Regions from separate parts of the Pseudoleptotrichia goodfellowii genome, predicted to be linked through region 3. Evidence: riboswitches for the same ligand, from Rfam matches in the RefSeq annotation. Region 3 holds a riboswitch; each other region holds the start of a gene.

Region 1 (2,272 bases), 820 kb from region 3:
TCTGTATTTTTTCATTAGCTTTAGCAGATACTGTAGCATCAACTATAACTCCGTATTCATTGAAGCCTGCTTCGTCAAATATTCCGTCTTTTGGAGTAACATCAGGAAGGGCAGTATATTTGAAACTTTCTGCCGGTAATTTATAGATAAATCCGTTACTTTCATCTTTAAATACATCTCCTGATTTATTTTTCTTTCTTTCGTGAACTACGAATGTTTTATTATGGTCAGGTTCCAAATCCTCATTTCTTCCGAATATAAAGCTACCGTCAGTTGTCAGATTTTTACCGACGATAATTCCTGTACATGCAAAAATGTAAACTGAAATTTGTGTCATTAAGACAATTAAAATAAGAAAAAATAATGTTTTTTTAGTTTTCATCTTTTCATCTCCTGTCATTTATTTGATATTATTTTTCTAATTAAAGTATAATTTGAAAAAAAAATTAGTAAGGAAAATTTTCCTTTATTTTTTTGTATATCCGATAATTTTGTGAAAAACTTTTAAATTTTGTCTATTTTTTCAAGATTTTGTTTCATCTGTATTTCCTTTTTTATTTGAGCTTAATATATGTTCAAACTATTGAAAAAAGAAAAAATAATGATATAATTCCCTAAATTAAAATTATTATTTTGCAATAAATAAAAATTAAGCTTGATATTATTATGACTGATTTGAAAAAATCGAGAGGTAGAGAAGCAGGTGGAATTCCTGGACTGTCCCGCAACCGTGAAAAAATATTTTATTTTAAGTCGGATAACTATCCATAATAAATTTTCATTAAATTGACTGCGGTAGACGGTTAAATGGAATTTCAAAAGCTCTTAAGTTATAAGTGTTTTTTAGAACCGTTTGTTTATTCTGTCAAACAGTTCTTTTTTTATGAAAAAGTATAATTTTTAAGGAAGTAAAATAATAAAAAATAAAAACAAAAAGGAGAAAAACTTAATGAAAAAATTTTTGAAACAGATCGGTATTTTACTGATGACGGAAATAATCTTAGGTTGTCAATCAAAGCCTAACAGCGATTCCAAAGAAGGACAGAAAGCAAATAAAGAAAATAAAGTTACACTTGCGTTTAATCAGGATCCTGTAGGAAATCTGAATCCGCATGAATATTTGCCGAGTCAGTTTATCACTCAGGATATGGTGTATGACGGACTGGTTTCATACGGAGAAAACGGAGAAATTAAGCCTATGTTGGCAGAATCATGGACAATTTCCGAAGACGGAAAAACTTATACTTTTAAATTAAGACCTAATGTTAAGTTTTCAGACGGTTCGGCTTTTGATGCCAAAAATGTTGTAAAAAACTTTGATACAATTTTTTCTAAAGAAAATAAATCTAAGCATTCATGGTTTGCATTTACTAATCATTTAAAATCATACAGAGCGGTAGATGATCTGACTTTTGAAATAGTGTTGGACACACCTTATACTGCGACTTTATATGATTTAGCAATGATAAGACCTATTCGTTTCCTTGGAGATGCAGGATTTCCTGAAGGCGGAGATACTATGAAAGGTATAAAAGCTCCTATAGGAACAGGTGCATGGGTATTGAAAGAACATAAAAACAATGAATATGCAGTTTTCGTGAGAAATGAATATTACTGGGGAGAAAAACCTGCAGCTTCGGAAATAATTATAAAAAATATTCCTGACAGTGAAACATTGGCATTGCAATTTGAATCGGGAGATATTGATTTGATTTACGGAAACGGACTTATCAGTCTTGACAGATTCAATTCTTACAGACAGGATAACGGAAAATACACTACTGCTACATCAAACCCTATGTCTACAAGAATGTTGCTTATGAATACAACAAGCTCTATATTGGGAGATCTTAATGTAAGAAAAGCGTTAAATCACGCAGTGGATAAAGAAAGTATTGCAAAAAATATATTTGACGGTATAGAAAAACCTGCAGATACTATTTTTGCTCCTAATGTTCCTCATACAAATGTAAAATTGGAAAAATATGGATATGATTTAGCAAAAGCTGAAGCAATGCTGGATAAAGCAGGATGGAAAAAAGGAGCTGACGGTATCAGAGAGAAAAACGGTAAAAAATGGTACTTTCATTCCCTTATATTTCTTCAAAAGTTACTGATAAAAGTATAGGAGAGTATATTCAGGGAGAATGGAAAAAAATCGGTATACAGGTTGAATTAAAAGCTATGGAAGAAAAAGCTTACTGGCAAAATGCGACTGCAAAAAATTACGATATAATGTCCGATTTCTCTTGGGGAGCACCTTGGGATCCTC
Region 2 (2,272 bases), 370 kb from region 3:
ATACAGATCAAGAACTGATAAAAAAATAGCCGGAGTGTGCGGAGGACTTGGAAAATATTTCAATATAGATCCTACTATCGTAAGAATAGTATGCGTTATACTGATGTTAGGATGGGGAATAGGCTTATTTACTTACGTTATCGCAGCTTTTGTAATACCTGAAGAACCTATTGAAAACAATAAAAAAAATGAAGATATAATCGAAGCTGAAAAAGTGGACGATTAGGAGGAAATATAAAAAGGAGTTTATGAAGTCTGTAACTTATTAAAATCTGCAATTTTATAAAAAATAAATATTAAAACACTATATTCAAAATGGGTATAAACTTTTTAAAAGAAATTTTTATTTACCCCTTGACAAATTCTGAAAAAGTAGTATACTGTTAATAGAGTTTTAGGTGTTTTTACAAACTTAATAAGGAAATCGGTTGAAATCCGATACAGCCCCCACTACTGTGAAACTGACGAAAGTACATGAAAACCACTGAAAATAATATTTTCGGGAAGGGTACGAGTAGGATGAAGTTAGTCAGGAGACTTGCCTAATATTTATTATTTAAATTTTCTGGGAAGGGAAAGTTTGATATACATCAATAAAAATAAATCAACGGCGATTTAGTTCTATTATAATAAAGTTATACAACGGTAGTATAATCAGTATTATAGAGCTTTTGGCGTGTATTGAATTTCGGCTTTCAGCTGATTTTTTTTTTAACCTAATCAAAATTTTATTTCAAAAGGAGAGTCTAAATGAAAAAGAGAACATCATTGTTTCTTGTTTTAACAGGAATGTTTGTATTATTTGCAAACGGTTATTCAATGCACATTATGGAAGGTTTTTTACCTAAACAATGGGTAGTAGTATGGTTTATCGTATGTGTGCCGTTTTGGGCATCCAATAAAGACGCAGCAGTAAAAGATGCGGTCTGCAGTAGTATGGTTTATCGTATGTGTGCCGTTTTGGGTTATCGGGATTAAAAAAATTCAAAGTGTCTCAAAAGGAAGTGTACGTGAAAAAATGACACTTGCGTTGGCAGGGGCGTTTATATTTATTCTTTCGGCATTAAAAATTCCTTCGGTAACAGGAAGTTCGTCACATCCTACAGGAGTGGGACTTTCGGCTATATTATACGGTCCATTTGTAACTTCAATACTTGGAACTATAGTATTGATATTTCAGGCAGGATTGCTTGCACACGGAGGATTTACAACATTGGGAGCAAATACATTCTCAATGGCAATAGCGGGACCTATAGTGTCTTATCTGATTTATAAAGGACTGGCTAAAAAGAACAGAACACTTGCAATATTTTTAGCAGCAGCTGTAGGAGATTTGGCTACATATGTAGTTACATCTTTCCAATTAGCACTTGCATATCCTTCAGCAGACGGAGGAGTTATGGCTTCATTTATAAGATTCGGAATGGTATTTGCGGTAACACAGGTTCCTTTGGCTATTATTGAAGGATTGCTTACAAACGTAATTATGAACATACTTGATAAATACAACGCGAAAGAGGTGGAAGCATAATGGCTGAAAATAAAGATAAAAATGTATTCAAAAAAAATATAATTTTAGTTGTAATAATACTGTTAATAGGTGCAGTACCTCTATTTACAGTGAAAGCCGATTTTGGCGGTTCCGACGATAAAGGAGAAGAAATAATAGGAGAAATTAATCCTGATTACAAGCCTTGGGCCAGCAGTTTAATAGAAGAATTACCCAGTGAAACTGAAAGTTTATTGTTTGCATTGCAGGCGGCAATAGGTGCAGGAGTTATAGGATATGTATTAGGTTATTTCAAAGGCGAAAGAAAAAATGCTGATAGATAAAATATCTTACGGGAATCCGATTAAAGATATAAATCCCGGAATAAAGTTTTTATTGTCAATGACGACATTAATATTTTTACTTTGTACAGAGAACAAAGGAGTTATTGTATTTAATCTTGTGTTATTTAATTTGCTCCTTTTGTTCGTTGTGAAAGTAAAAGTATCGGACTTGCTGAAACTGAACTTTATTCCGGCTTTATTTATTTTAACTACTGTGATTTCTTTGTTGCTGATAAAAGCTGATATATGGTTATTTCTGCTACGTTCTTTTGCAGGACTTTCTGTAGTATATTTTCTGATTTGCTCCACTCCGATAATAGATTTGGATTATATATTCGGAAAATTGAGATTTCCCAAAATATTCAGAGAAATGTTCCTGCTCATTTACAGATATATATTTCTTTTATTCGACAATAAAGAAAAATTGCAAAACTCTCAG
Region 3 (2,272 bases):
AAGCGAAGTACTGATATCCTACTTCCATCGGTTTCAATATATGCCCTGATTTTTGAAGAGATTCTGCAAATTCCGAAGGAATCGACACTGCAATATCAAGTTCGTTACTTTCAAATGCCAATTTTAAAGCATTAGGGTCTTTAAATTCTTTTACTGTTACATTCGGTCTTTTTTCCGCATCAGGGAAATATTTGTTAGGTACTAATTTTACTTCCGTATTCGGAGTAAGACTTTCTACAGCAAAAGGTCCTGTAAATATAAATTCACCTTTATCATTTACTTTGTAAATAACATTAGTCCATTCAGCCAAAACAGCTTTCATAATTTTTGTAGGTTTTTCGGATTTTATATTAACCGTAAATTCGTCAACAGGACTAAATTTCAATGCTCCTGCAGTTCCTCTTGCTATTGCATTTTTTTCGTTTGTTCTGTTTAACCCCTCAGAAACAGCTTTTGCATCAACTTTTGTTCCGTCTGAAAATAAAATATCATTTTTTAATTTTACTTCCCATTCATTGTCACTTTTTTGACTGATAGACTCTACAAGACGAGTATCAAGTTCACCTTTTTTATTTACAAAATAAAGGTTTTCCGATATTCCGTGAGATGTCAACGCCCATCCGGTACCTCCGTCTCCCGGATCCAGTCCTGACACAACATATCCCTGTCCGACATTTACAGTCTTAACTGTTTTAGGCTCTGAAGCTCCTTTTTTATCGCCCTCGTCTTTTCCTTTAGAACATGATATAAAAACAAGCAAAACTGCCATCATCATTAAAAGTATTTTGTTCATTTTCAATTTTAAACTCGGAGCATTTGCTCCCGAATAATTTTCCTTTTTCATTATTCCTCCTAAAATTATTTTATATTAATCCGAAAAAATCGGCTATAAGAGCCGATTCAATATACAAATATTTCATATCAAAATAAAAATCTTTAAAAGACATCCCCTAAAAATACCTATGACTTCTTTCAAAAGTTCTTTTATTCTGAATTATAATAATTTCAGTATATTGAATTTCTCCTTCCAAAAAATTCGAATATATAATTCAGGCAAGTCTTCTGACTAACTTCATCCTACTCACACCCTTCCCGAAATTTATTTCAGTGGATATTTGCTTTCGTCCGTTTCACAGCAGTGGCGGCTGTATCGGATTTTAACCGATTTCCTTATTAAGTAAAAAACACCTGAACCTTTGAATTATATTATACATTAATATTTTCTTTTGTCAATAGAAAAAACGGGAGTTTTTCTATGACTCCCGTATTCTCAATATTTATATTCTTTTTATTAATTTTACAAATATAAAACTCTATCTTAAAATTTCCTACTCTCCTGTCAAACTTCCTTTGTTTAGTTTTTTAAATCTTGAGAAGAAGAATGTTAAACCAAATGCTAATCCAAATGCAGCCAGTGAAGCGATCCAAAACGACCCTCTATTTTTGGATATTGACAAAAATGCTAAAGCTAGTCCTCCTACACCTATTCCTGCCGCTAAAACATTAAAAGCAGTACATATTACAGCTCCTACTGCAGAACCTATTAATGATGCATAAAAAGGATACATATATTTTAAGTTAGCACCAAACATTGCAGGTTCTGTAATTCCAAACCATGCCGAAACAGTCGCAGATAATGAAACAGATTCCTGTTTTTTATCTTTTTTATATAGAAAATAAGTTGCAAGTACAGCTCCTGATTGAGCTATATTTGATATAGCTATTAACGGCCATATAAATGTTCCACCCTGTGTACCTGACAATTGCAAATCCACAGCTATAAATGTATGATGCAATCCTGTTATTACTAAAGGTGCGTAAGTTGTTCCAAATATCAATGCTCCTATATATCTTAATCCCGGTGTTTTAAACAAGAATTGGAATAAATTTGTTAACCATTCTCCTAATGTTCTTGCTGCAGGTCCTATAAATAATATTGTTAAAAATCCTGTTATTACTAAAGTAGCAAAAGGAACCCAAACTAATTTTAATACTTCAGGAGTTCTTTTATCAATAAATTTTTGAATATAACACATTGCTATTCCTGCAAACATTGCAGGTAAAACTTGTGCCTGATATCCTATCATCATTATTTTGGCAAACCCTAAATTCAATATATATTTTCCTGCCTCAATTCCGAAAGGATCTTTTCCCATAGGATTTTGAGCATCTTTAAATAAATGAGCATATTTTGCAGAACCGTTAATTATAATATCTTTTAAATGTACTCCTGCATCCGACAATTCTCTACTTGAAGAAATATTTCCGTAAA

What was found. Region 3 has a riboswitch for cobalamin ahead of FVE72_RS08850 (ABC transporter substrate-binding protein). Riboswitches for the same ligand answer to the same signal wherever they lie in the genome.
Region 1: linked by a shared signal. The riboswitch ahead of nikA (nickel ABC transporter substrate-binding protein) and the one ahead of FVE72_RS08850 (ABC transporter substrate-binding protein) in region 3 are both predicted to bind cobalamin.
Region 2: linked by a shared signal. The riboswitch ahead of FVE72_RS11665 (hypothetical protein) and the one ahead of FVE72_RS08850 (ABC transporter substrate-binding protein) in region 3 are both predicted to bind cobalamin.

The regions. Positions count from the first base shown of each region.
Region 1 covers NZ_AP019822.1:992,254-994,525, forward strand. The annotation lists gene FVE72_RS04990 (C69 family dipeptidase) at 1-382, opposite strand, end outside; cobalamin riboswitch at 651-784, shown strand; gene nikA (nickel ABC transporter substrate-binding protein) at 950-2,128, shown strand; gene FVE72_RS11640 (ABC transporter substrate-binding protein) at 2,077-2,272, shown strand, end outside.
Region 2 covers NZ_AP019822.1:2,182,007-2,184,278, reverse strand. The annotation lists gene FVE72_RS10515 (sirohydrochlorin cobaltochelatase) at 1-226, shown strand, start outside; cobalamin riboswitch at 380-560, shown strand; gene FVE72_RS11665 (hypothetical protein) at 751-978, shown strand; gene FVE72_RS10510 (energy-coupling factor ABC transporter permease) at 953-1,531, shown strand; gene FVE72_RS10505 (energy-coupling factor ABC transporter substrate-binding protein) at 1,531-1,833, shown strand; gene FVE72_RS10500 (CbiQ family ECF transporter T component) at 1,820-2,272, shown strand, end outside.
Region 3 covers NZ_AP019822.1:1,808,419-1,810,690, forward strand. The annotation lists gene FVE72_RS08850 (ABC transporter substrate-binding protein) at 1-844, opposite strand, end outside; cobalamin riboswitch at 1,036-1,207, opposite strand; gene FVE72_RS08855 (PTS transporter subunit EIIC) at 1,329-2,272, opposite strand, start outside.